One region of the Sporosarcina saromensis genome, then DNA from elsewhere that is predicted to be linked to it. Evidence: predicted binding sites of a transcription regulator. Region 1 holds the regulator's gene; each other region holds the start of a gene.
What was found. The regulator CtsR, encoded in region 1, represses protease genes until heat stress. The targets are predictions, from matches to a motif close to ATGGTCAATAAAGGTCAAACA.
Positions count from the first base shown of each region.

Region 1 (4,261 bases):
ATATGCTCCGTACCAATGTAAGAGTGTCCTAATTTACGCGATTCATCGACAGACAACTCAATGACTTTTTTCGCTCTCGGTGTGTAATGAACGATTGGACCAACTTCCTTAGAACCTGATCCAACAAGGCTTTCGACGCCTTTTTCGATTGTTTCAAAGCTGACGTCGATCGCTTCCAATGCTTTTGCAGCAATGCCGCCACCTTCACGTATAAGTCCTAATAAAATATGTTCTGTGCCTATTGATTCATGTTTCATTCGGATCGCTTCTTCTTGTGCAAGTTGCAACACTTTTTGTGCACGCTGTGTAAAACGATTGAACATCATATGCATTCCACTCCTTTTATTTACCATCTAAACTGTTTTTCGCATGACGCTCACGAAAAATACATCTCTTTTACTCTATTCAATCAGGCCATCAAGCAACCCAATTCCACTAAATTGACTTTGACTATCTTTGACTTAATTATAATAAAAAGAAAAGTCCCTTGCAAAATACTTGCTTACTTTTCTTTATTATTTTCTTCTTGTTGTCGATCTGGTCGCAACCGTTCCCTGAATAAATTCGCTCTGAAAATATCCCGTTCTTCTGCAGTTAACTCTGCTTTCGCATATTGCTGTAAAAAGCCCGGTTGCATGAAAACCATCAACTCATTCAATATAGACATATCAATGTCTTCGATAATATTTAAATCAATACCGAGACGGACATCCGACAGGCAACGTGCAGCTTCCCCAGATGGTAGTAGTCGAGCGTACGTGATGATGCCGAGTGATCTAAATAATTTGTTTTCCAACGCGACGCGTGACTTGGAGAGCAGCAGTTCCCGCGAACGACGTTCATGGGCAATTAATCGTAATGCCACATTTTTCAAGTCCGCTAAAATCTCTTTCTCCGTTTTCCCTAAAGTCGTCTGATTTGAAACTTGATAAATATTCCCTGGCGCTTCACTGCCTTCACCATAGCTCCCTCTTACAACCATCCCTAGTCGGGTGATTGCAGGAATAATTCGATCGATTTGTTTTGTAATCGTCAAAGCCGGTAAATGCATCATGACGGATGCTCGCATGCCCGTACCCGTATTTGACGGGCAACTCGTCAAGTACCCGAACGCTTCATCAAAAGCGTATGGCAATTGGCCTTCCAAATAATTATCAACTGTATCCGCCTGCTCATAGGCATTTTCAAGTTGGAACCCCGGATAGATACATTGAATTCGGATATGGTCTTCCTCATTCACCATTATGCTAATCGTTTCGTCTTCTGATAAGAGGACTGCACCGTGCCGTTTTGAATCTGTCAGTTGAGGGCTGACGAGATGTTTTTCGACAAGAACTTGTCGATCGAGTAACGTTAGCTCAGACATCTTCATATAGGCATACCCTTTTTCTCCAGAATTAAGCAATGCAGTTGAAACTGCTTCATCGATTTTGTGAGCTTCTTCAGCAGTGAATGCAATTGGGAAGCGATACCCCTTTAAATTTCGAGCTAACCGGATTCTTGTCGACATGACGATATCTGCATGCTCGCCACTCGATTTCATCCAACCAGTAACCGCATCCTCCATGAATTTATCAATTGACATCGCCAACATCACCTCCGTCCGCACATTGCGCCAAGCGAAGTTTCAATGCATTCGCCTCGTCCCTCAATGTGGCCGCATCCTCAAACCGCTCCGCCTCAATCGCTTGTTGCATTTCCATTCGAATTTCCTCTATTTTCTTCTTCAAAGCGAACAATTCATTGAATGAAACAGGAATTTTCCCAACGTGTGTCGTATGGCCATTATGGAGTTTGCTCAAAACACGTGGCAATCGCTCTTTGAACGTCGTATAACAAGTAGGGCATCCAAACTTCCCAACGTCTAAAAACCGTCTAAACGTCAATTGACAATCAGGACACTTTGGCCCCTCCGGTAAGCTATCCCTCGTTTGTTGGAAAGGTTGAACTGAGTCCGTACCGCCAAACCAATGGGAGAGGAACTGTTGAATCGAAAGCGGTTCCTGGTTCGGATCCAAGTGAAACATTTGCGATTGGAATGCGCATTTGTCACACAAATGACGTTCGGTTGTCCCATTCGCATTTTCCTGTGTAAAAATTACGGAAGCCTGCCGTTCTTTACAGTTATCACAATTCATCATCTCACCTCTTCGTCATGCTACGCTTGTCATTTGTATAAGAGTGTCATTAATACCGATTGTAAAACCCGTGCCCGTATGATGTCCCGCTCCGGCAATGGGAAATGGAGCGTATTCCGATCTACAGCCGCTAAGATAATTCTCGCTTCTCGCTCAGAAATAGCTTTCTCCTCGAGCATCCTGAGCACTACATCTTCCGCCATCGTATACGTGACACCTTGATGGATGCTCTCTAAAATATGTTCAATCAATTCTTTGTGCGAGTTTGTTTGAACGCGGTAAATTCGTATATACCCGCCACCACCTCGTTTGGACTCGACAGCGTACCCACGTTCTACTGTAAACCGTGTGTTAATGACGTAATTGATTTGGGAAGGAACACATTGAAATTTCTCAGCTACTTCGCTTCGTTTAATCTCAATTGTTCCACTATCTTCTTTTTCGATAATACCCTTCAAATACCCTTCTATAATGTCAGAAATGTTTCGCATATTTTCACCTCTTTCCTCTTGGTGACAAGTCACTGACTTTGACTATCTTTGACTTAATTGTACACGAATAAAACTTGTAATTGCAATTGAAATGCTACCTTCCAGCCATCAAACTCTCTCTTCCATTCAGTCACTATCCCCCAAACTGAGAATTCACAGTCACATTTTGAATGAATACATCATATATTGACAAAGTACTCTTCAACTCTTTTTAGAAACCCCGTAAGAGTTGATGCATACTTTTTTCTTGTTTATAATAGATTTTAGAGGGTAATAAAGTAGTTGAGGATTTTTTTCTGACCTCTTTTTTCCTCGTCACAGAGTTGCGTTCAAGAGGACTGATGAACTGTCGATTGCAAACAATCCCAATTCTTCACCCTGAAGCAATCTGTCCTTTTGAATAGAATTGCGTCTTGATGTATTTACACATAAATTCGAGTGTTCTCGAACAAAACCCTCTACTGTTCTACAGCATCTAACCGAGGCGTGATTTGGATTTGACAGAACAAAAACCTAGAGACACTCTGTCAAATGCACGCAAAACTCTCTTCACGAACCCCAAAACAAAAAGCTCCAGGTACACCCATACCAATGGAGGAGATTTTCAGCATGAACTGGTACGAAAAATTAAGTGAGTATTTCCCGATCGAAGAAATGAAGTCCAAAGAACATATGGACGCCCTATTGAAAGACAAGAAAAACGTCTACATCAAAGAAGAAGGACCGCATCATGTCCTCATGTATGCAGAAACTGAAACATTCATTTTCATCGACTACTTATTTGTCTCCGCTCAATCCCGCGGTGCAGGTCTCGGACGAAAGCTTTTGACATCCTTAAAAGCAAAAGGAAAGCCGATCATTTTAGAAGTGGAACCGGTTGATTACGAAGATACAGACACCGCTAAACGTCTGAAATTTTATGCACGCGAACAATTTCATCACGCGCGACGAATCGGATACAGCAGACGCTCGCTCGCAACCGGCGAACAAACGGAACTCGAAATCCTTTTCTGGTCCCCGACAGACGCCGATGAGGAGACCGTCTACGAAGCGATGAAAACAACATATGAAGAAATCCATACGTATAAGGATGAGACATTTTACGGTGATCAATACGACCCGACCGATAAAGTTTTAGTTTTTGAAAAAGAACGCAAACAAAACATTCTTGAATCCTTTGTAGCAACAAAATAATGAACAAGCAGCCTCTCCACAGTGAGGCTGCTTGTTCTATGTAGATGAAAATTGCTTTAATGTTCATAAACGATTAAAACGTTGTTGACGATAGCTGATAGTATATGGGTGTGTTAGGAAAGGGAGAAGAGTATGCAGAGTATATAAATTCAATTTTATAAGCTAGTCTATATTTTTTTATTTTACTTGTAAGTTGACTGGACATTTACTATCATTCTCATACTAAATCCTTATGAAATTTCACAGTTTGAAAGTACATGAACTTCTTCGTGTCTTCTTGAATTTCAGGATGAAGTTCTTTAAACCAATCTGTTTCAAGATCTCCTTCGGTGCATACATCACCTCTCCAAAAAGTAATACCTAATTTCGGGAATACATACATGAAACCAAATTTGGAATCACTATTTCTAATATATGGAGAGATATTATCCAAGTGTT
Region 1 covers NZ_CM142738.1:972,178-976,438, reverse strand. The annotation lists gene clpC (ATP-dependent protease ATP-binding subunit ClpC) at 1-326, opposite strand, end outside; gene mcsB (protein-arginine kinase McsB) at 503-1,585, opposite strand; gene ACVHUV_RS04725 (UvrB/UvrC motif-containing protein) at 1,575-2,138, opposite strand; gene ACVHUV_RS04720 (CtsR family transcriptional regulator) at 2,168-2,629, opposite strand; gene ACVHUV_RS04715 (N-acetyltransferase) at 3,239-3,823, shown strand; gene ACVHUV_RS04710 (hypothetical protein) at 4,041-4,261, opposite strand, start outside.

Region 2 (4,261 bases), 1.4 Mb from region 1:
CGGTCGTCCTGTTGCAATCATAATCTGATGCCCTTGTTCTTCTGCCAATTTCAAAGTATGTGCAGTTTTTTCTGAGATGATTTTTTCATCTGTCAATAATGTCCCGTCCAAATCGAGGACAATTAAATGCGGTTTCATTGAGTCGTCCCCCTCGTTGTTAAATATGTTTTTTGAGTAATTGGCTTAGGCGTGTTGATTAACCAATTTGTGTGATATAAGAATATCCAATTTTCCTTGTAATCCTCGGTAAACACCGGATTTCCGCTCCAGGCGGACGCGTTCCGCGGGCACGGCTTCAGCCGCTTCCCTCGCTTCGCTCAGTCCAGGGTCTTCAGCTCGCGCTGTTCCCGCAGGAGTCGCCGCCTTCTGCTCCAATCCTGATGAGCATTTTTTAAGTTGAAAGGCAAATAAGTTGCAGGTACAAGCCAACGGATTCGAAGGAGTCTACTTGTAGTAATTGGTTAATCAACAGACCTGTAATTGACTCTTATTATCTACTGTTCAGTGTAGCGTTATCATTAGGCGTAAGTCAAAAAATTCCGCCACACGCCTATTTTTTGTTTTTCTAGTAAAACTTTGTTACGATTTACTAAAAAGGTATAGAAGGTGTTTGCATGATTGTTAGAGACGAACAATGGGGCAAGACGAATATCCCTTTATTACATATTGTGGATGAATCCCTGCAAAATAGCAACATTCCAGCTGTAATCTTCTTACATGGATTTACAAGTGCGAAAGAGCACAATTTACATTACGCATATAACATGGCCAAGCAAGGGCTCCGTGTCCTTCTGCCTGAAGCGCATTTGCATGGCGTTCGCAGTGAACAGTTAGATGAAGTGCAATTAAGCCTTCGATTTTGGGAAATCGTGTTAACGTCGATTGAAGAAATGGCAGTGCTGCACAATGAACTGCAACAAAGAGGGGTAACGAAAATTGGCATGGGGGGCACTTCCATGGGAGGCATTACGACGCTCGGTTGTTTGACAGCTTATCCGTGGATTGATGTGGCAACAGTCATGATGGGGGCACCCGGGTACGTCGAATTGGCGAAAGCACAAATTGCGCAATTTGAGAGAAGAGGTTTCAAGTTACCCATTTCGGATGAAGACCGTCAATCGTTGCTCGATACATTAGCATTTTTTGATATGACGAAACAACGTGAAAAATTAGCTGGGCGACCTGTATTTTTCTGGCATGGAAAGAATGATACGACGGTACCTTATGAACCAACGTTTAATTTCTATAATGCCGCTAAAAAAGATTACATCAACCTACCAGAACGGTTCGAATTCATGACCGATTCAGAAGCGGGACATGCTGTTTCTCGAACAGGCATGTTGCGTTCGGTCGATTGGCTCGCAAGTTATTTGAATGAATAGCATAACCTTGCTATGATGAAGGGACAACGAAACGAAAGGGGTATTTGAATGAGCGAGGATATGAAAGGCAGCTTGATGGGTGCTCTTGAAAATGTCATCGACCCTGAATTAGGGATCGATATTGTCAACCTAGGACTTGTTTACGATGCGGAGTTAAACGAAGAAGGTACGGCGATTGTTACGATGACGTTAACTTCAATGGGCTGTCCGATGGGACCGCAAATTGTAGCGCACATTAAACAAGAACTTATGGAGCTTCCTGAAGTAAAAGATGTAGATGTAAATATTGTCTGGAGTCCACCATGGTCCCGTGACAATATGTCCCGCTATGCAAAAATGGCACTTGGTGTGCGCTAATTATACACCGAAGAGACTGTTTGACGATATGTCATGCAGTCTTTTTTTACTAGCTAAGGAGGAAATTCAATGAAAACAACAGACTTGTTTGACCAATACGGTGAAGAATTGACGCTTTGCTCACTCACGTTTCGTTCATTCGGCAAGCAGAAGCGCTTTTTTGGACCAATTGAAACAGTGCGTGTGTTTGAAGATAACGTCCTTGTTAGGGAAACCCTTGAGCAAATGAATGAAGGAACGGTTCTAGTCGTAGACGGTGGAGGTTCTGTTAGATGTGCATTGCTTGGAGACCAATTGGCGCAAATTGCCGAAACACGTAAAGTAGCAGGTATCATCATTAATGGATGTGTGCGTGATACGGCCGAATTAGCAGCACTTGATGTAGGAATCCTGGCAATTGGAAAGAATCCGATTCGTAGTAAAAAGGAAGGGAAAGGCGAGCGGTCAGTTTCTTTGTTTTTTGGTGATGTCAATTGGACGCCCGGGCATTATGTTTATGCGGACGAGGATGGGGTACTCGTATCACCAAGAAAACTTCATTAACGATTTAACGCGTTCAGTACGTGCAAAAAACTTTACGTTTTGATCATTTTTGACTATACTATAATTAATCAAAGATAGTCAAAGTCAAACAGTTGAGGTGATAGATGAATGAGAATGGATAGCGTACAAGAAGATCAAAAAACGCCGTTGGAACAATTTGGACGAAATTTAGTGGAAGACGTACGAAAAGGGAAGATGGATCCGGTCATTGGACGGGATGAAGAAATTCGCAATGTCATCCGGATTTTATCTAGAAAAACAAAAAACAACCCTGTCCTTATTGGAGAACCAGGCGTTGGGAAAACAGCAATTGTGGAAGGGCTGGCCCAACGGATTGTAAAAGGCGATGTGCCTGAAGGACTTAAAAACCGTCAAATTTTCGAGTTGGACATGAGCTCGCTCATTGCAGGAGCGAAATATCGTGGTGAATTTGAAGAGCGGTTAAAAGGTGTCCTCAAGCAAGTGAAAGAGAGTGAAGGGGAAATAATCCTTTTCATTGACGAAATCCATACGATTGTCGGCGCTGGTAAAACAGACGGTGCGATGGATGCCGGTAACATGTTAAAACCGATGCTCGCGCGTGGTGAACTGCATTGTATCGGCGCGACGACGCTTGATGAATACCGCATGTATATCGAAAAAGATCCTGCTCTAGAGCGTCGATTCCAACAAGTGCTCGTTCGTGAACCTTCTGTAGAGGATACGATTTCAATTTTACGTGGGTTGAAGGAACGCTTCGAACTCCATCATGGTGTCAGAATTCATGACCGTGCGCTTGTGGCGGCAGCAACATTATCTGACCGTTATTTGACGGAGCGTTTCATGCCGGACAAAGCGATTGACCTAATGGATGAGGCGAGTGCAATGATCCGGACTGAAATCGATTCAATGCCTCAAGAACTAGACTCGGTGACGCGGAGAATTATGCAGCTAGAAATTGAAGAACAAGCATTACGGAAAGAAAAAGATGCGATGAGTCAGACGCGTCTTGCAACATTACGGGATGAATTGCAGGAATTAAAGGATTCATCTGCCGAGATGCGAGAACAATGGGATAAAGAAAAAGAGGCGTTGAACAGTATCCAAACGAAGCGTGAACAACTCGATCGTTATCGTCGGGAGCTTGAAGATGCACAAAATCGTTTTGATTTGAATAAAGCGGCAGAACTCCAATACGGAAAAATTCCTAATTTGGAGAAGGAGTTACAAGAACTTGAAGCTTCTCTCGTCGATCAAGATTCAACCCGATTACTCCGAGAAGAAGTGACGGAAGAGGAAATCGCAACGATTGTCGCGAGATGGACCGGCATTCCTGTGACGAAACTTGTAGAAGGGGAAAGGGAAAAATTGCTTCGACTGCGTGAAACGTTGGAAGAACGTGTCGTTGGGCAAGACGATGCCGTGCAACTTGTAACAGAAGCAGTTTGGCGAGCGCGCGCAGGTATTAAAGACCCGAATAAGCCAATTGGTTCTTTCCTCTTCCTTGGGCCAACGGGAGTAGGGAAAACAGAATTGGCGAAAACGTTAGCGGCGACTCTTTTTGACTCAGAAGATCACTTTATTCGAATTGATATGTCGGAATACATGGAGAAGCATAGTGTGTCCCGTCTAGTCGGTGCACCTCCCGGTTATATCGGATATGAGGAAGGCGGACAGTTGACGGAAGCGGTTCGGCGCAACCCTTATTCCGTTGTGTTGCTCGACGAAATTGAAAAAGCACACCCGGATGTGTCGAACATTCTGCTTCAAATCTTAGACGACGGTCGCATCACCGATTCACAAGGTAGACTTGTCAATTTTACAAATACCGTCGTTATCATGACATCGAACATCGGATCGGCGTATTTACTAGACGGTCAGTTTGACTCGGATGAACATGCCGCAGAAGACTTAGTCATGGCGGAGTTGCGAAGACATTTCAAACCGGAGCTACTAAACCGAATGGATGACATTATCATTTTCCATTCATTATCTGGAGA
Region 2 covers NZ_CM142738.1:3,354,417-3,358,677, reverse strand. The annotation lists gene ACVHUV_RS17125 (Cof-type HAD-IIB family hydrolase) at 1-138, opposite strand, end outside; gene ACVHUV_RS17120 (prolyl oligopeptidase family serine peptidase) at 615-1,382, shown strand; gene ACVHUV_RS17115 (metal-sulfur cluster assembly factor) at 1,431-1,739, shown strand; gene rraA (ribonuclease E activity regulator RraA) at 1,809-2,282, shown strand; gene ACVHUV_RS17105 (ATP-dependent Clp protease ATP-binding subunit) at 2,397-4,261, shown strand, end outside.
Region 2: a site for CtsR is predicted at 2,319-2,339, ahead of ACVHUV_RS17105 (ATP-dependent Clp protease ATP-binding subunit). Genes of this name have one in related genera too.

Region 3 (4,261 bases), 650 kb from region 1:
CCTTGCAACTGATTTGCAAGCCTCCTCCTGTTCATTACCAACTACGGCCGCCTCCTCCGCCGCCACCGGAGCCGCCACCGCCTGAGAAACCACCGCCTGAGCCACCGCCGAAGCCGCCGCCTCCACCGAAGCCACCGCCGCCGAACGAGCCCGGGAAAAAGACGGGACCACTTCTGCTTCTTCCGCGTCCCCCACGACCACCTCCACCGCCGCCGCGACCACCGGAGAACATGCCGATAAGGACGATGATGATGAAAATGACGATAGGTGCCGGAATGCCAAAACCGGAATCGCCACGTTCAAGCGGTTGAACGTCAGCCAATTCGCCATTCCAGCCGTATTCCTTGGCAATTACGTTGTAATATGATTTGTATGCTTCCATAATAGCGAGATCCGGTTGCTCATTTTGCAAATACGGTACCGCCACTTCATCCATGATGCGACCGACTTTACCGTCCGGCAATGCGCCTTCTAAGCCATAACCCGTAGATAACTCAAAATGACGATCCCCTTCTGAATTCGGTGTAGTCGTCAAGACGAGCAACGCACCGTTATTTTTGTCCGCTTTCCCGAGTTTGTATTCTCGGAGCGCATCGACTGCGAACTGTTCAATCGGCTCGTCACCAATACTCGGCAACGTCAATACGACGAGCTCAGCAGTTGTTCCTTCATCCAACTGTTTACCGAGCCGATTCAATTCCGCTTTCTGCTCGTTCGATAAAATCCCAGCACGATCTTGGATATATTGATCTGCCGCATTCCACGGAGGGATGTCAGCTGCGAACGTCCCTAATGGAAGAATAAGTAAAACGAGACAGGCAGCTAAAAGGAAGCTGACGGTCCGACGAATCAATCTTTGTCATCTCCGAAATCAACTTCAGGCGCTTCATTCGCAGCTGCATCCGTTTTAAAATATTCCTTCTCATCAAAACCAAACATCGACGCGACGAGTCGACCCGGAAAACGTTTCGTCTGCTTATTGTAATCAGCAACGACAGTATTGTAGTCTTGCCGGGCAACTGCTATCCGGTTTTCCGTACCTGCCAACTCATCCATCAATTGCGTAAAGTTCTGATTCGCCTTCAAATCCGGATAATTCTCCACAACAACGAGCAATCGGCTCAACGCACTCGACAACTCAGAATCCGCAGCCGCCTGCTCTTCCGGTCCACTTGCACCCGCAAGCTTTGCACGCGCCTCCGAAATTTGCGTCAGCACTTCCTTCTCATGACTCGCATATCCTTTCACCGTATTCACCAAGTTTGGAATCAAATCCAACCTCCGCTGCAACTGATTCTCCACTTGCGCATACGACTGATCCACATTCTCCTCTAGATTGACAAACTTGTTGTAACTCGGCACGAAAATAAGACCAAGTACAACTACAATTGCAATGATAATGCCAATCGGTCCAAGTAATTTCTTCATCAAACCACTCCCTTATTTACTCATAGTTCCATACCCTACATCGCCTGCTTACTAAACGTGTCCTCATCCACCATAAGCCTATGTTAGAAATGCACTTTTCAAACCAATGATTCAGCCCTCTCCAGGAAAGTTTCGTTGTCAAACGCAGTATACTGCGTATTTTTTAGCAAAGACGATTTTGGTCAATGAACTTGGAACGCTCCTATTTCCGTTATCACCGATTCTAGGCGTGTTATCACCGATTCGGAGCACGTTATCACCGGTTCTCGGTCGTTTATCACCGGTTCGGCACACGTTATCACCGTTTCTCCCACGTTTATCACCGATTCTTCTTTTTCACGATGTTTCCCTTAAATGAGAACCGTTAATTGGTCAAAACCCATTCAGCGCGATTCATTTAATCCATCACACAAAGAAACCACCCACGTTTATGGAGCAAAGACAGATTGCAAATGCGGCATGCTTCCTTCAAACGCCGCATACTTCATCGGAACGCGGCATACTTCTTCAAAACGCCGCATTACATCGCCGTTTGCCGCATAACTAGGCAGAACTCAGCATACTGCGCCAGCTCTCCCCATAAAAAAGCATAAAAAAACTGCAGACATACAAAGTATGCCTACAGCCTAAGTTAACTTATTCCCTTACTTCAAATCTTTCATGTCACTGCGCGTAATAATATGGTCGATCAAACCGTATTCCTTCGCACGTTCAGCCGTCATGAAATTATCGCGGTCCGTATCTTTCGCGATGACTTCAACCGGTTGTCCTGTACGCTCGGAAAGAATTGTGTTCAACTTCTCGCGAAGGAACAAAATGCGTTTCGCTGCGATTTCGATTTCTGTCGCTTGCCCTTGCGCACCGCCAAGTGGTTGGTGAATCATCACTTCGGCATTCGGTAACGCGTAACGCTTTCCTGGTGTACCCGCCGTCAATAAGAACGATCCCATTGAAGCCGCCATACCGATACAAATCGTTTGGATGTCCGGCTTGATGAATTGCATCGTATCGTAAATTGCCATACCAGCTGTAATGCTTCCGCCTGGGCTGTTAATGTAAATGGATACGTCTTTTTCTGGATCTTCCGCTTCCAAGAATAGCAATTGTGCAACGATGGAGTTTGCTACGTTGTCATCAATTGCGCTCCCTAACATAATAATACGGTCTTTCAATAAACGAGAATAAATATCGTAAGCGCGTTCTCCTCGTGTTGTCTGTTCAATAACTGTTGGTATGAGATTCATCCTATTTCCTCCTTTTGACTGGATCGAAATTATCGTTCTGTTGAAATCTTTTATTCAACTGTACATCTATCATACATACTATGGTCAATTAAGGTCAAATATTACGCATTCAGCAATCGTCTCGTCAACAACTGTAATAACGTCCATAGCACGACAATACCGATTCTCCCTACTTTATTCTGCCTAGACTTCATACATTCCCCACTTACTCGCATGTTAGACAACCGCACAAAAAATAAGTCTTGCAATCAAGCCGCGCTATTTGTATAATGGGATTTGTCTGCTACAAGCAGTAGCGCATAATATGCCCTCGTGGTGCAACGGATAGCACGTAAGATTCCGGTTCTTGAGATGTGGGTTCGATTCCTGCCGAGGGCGTAAACGTATAAAAAACCTGTAAATGGGCCCTGCCTGTTTACAGGTTTTTTTGTCCAAAGGAACAGCCGTTTCACAACAATCGAAACGGCTTTTTCTTTTAGTTTTCTTTTTCTACAAGTGCAGTTAGGGTTTCGATCGCTTGCTCTTCATCATTGCCTTCAGCAATTAACGTCACCGATGAACCTCTTGCAATCGCCAAACTCATGACACCCATAATACTCTTCGCGTTCACTTGACGTTCTTCCTTCTTCAGAAACACGTCAGATGTAAATTTATTCGCTTCCTGCACAAACAATGCAGCTTGTCTTGCTTGCAATCCAGTCTTCATTTTCACTTCTACTGTTTTTTCTGCCATTCGCACTAGACTCCTTTCGTCTTCACATTCTCAATCAGTTCAAAATGCCACCAACACGCAGATTTTCTGCAATCTCTTCGATTTTCCGTAAACGGTGATTGACCCCAGATTTACTAACCGTCCCACCTGAAACCATTTCACCAAGCTCTTTTAATGTAATGTCTTGATGGGTGATCCGCAAATGGGCAATCTCTTGTAGGCGTTCAGGTAATTGATCCAACCCGATCGTATTCTGGATGAATTTTATATTTTCAACTTGGCGTTGTGCCGCTCCAATTGTTTTATTCAAATTGGCCGTTTCACAATTCACAAGACGGTTCACACTGTTTCGCATATCCCGCAAAATCCTTACGTCCTCGAACTTCATGACGGATACGTGCGCACCCATCAAGCTTAGAAAATCGGAAATCTTCTCCGCTTCCTTCAGATACGCGATGTACCCTTTCTTCCGCTCAATTGACTTGGCATTCAAATGGAACAGATTCATCAGCTCCACTAGCGCTTCACTATGTTCCTTGTAAAACGAGAAAATCTCCAAATGATAAGAAGATGTCTCCGGGTTATTCACCGACCCGCCAGCCAAAAACGCTCCGCGCAAATAAGACCGCTTACAGCATTTCTTTTTAATCAACTCCGGGACGATTTCATTGTTAAACTGAAACGTTCCTGTCAGGATATACAAATCCTCTAGCAACTGCTTAGCGCCTTCGCGAATACGGCATATGTACACATTGTTCTTCTTCAACCGCATTTTCTTCCGGACTAACAACTCCACTTTATAAGGATATAGCCTTTTAATATTCGAATAGAGCCTCCGCGCAATGGCAGCATTTTCTGTCTGTACATCTAAACTTAA
Region 3 covers NZ_CM142738.1:1,617,958-1,622,218, reverse strand. The annotation lists gene ACVHUV_RS08065 (TPM domain-containing protein) at 35-853, opposite strand; gene ACVHUV_RS08060 (LemA family protein) at 850-1,428, opposite strand; gene clpP (ATP-dependent Clp endopeptidase proteolytic subunit ClpP) at 2,073-2,672, opposite strand; tRNA gene ACVHUV_RS08050 (tRNA-Arg) at 2,979-3,050, shown strand; gene ACVHUV_RS08045 (HPr family phosphocarrier protein) at 3,148-3,405, opposite strand; gene whiA (DNA-binding protein WhiA) at 3,440-4,261, opposite strand, start outside.
Region 3: a site for CtsR is predicted at 2,753-2,773, ahead of clpP (ATP-dependent Clp endopeptidase proteolytic subunit ClpP). Genes of this name have one in related genera too.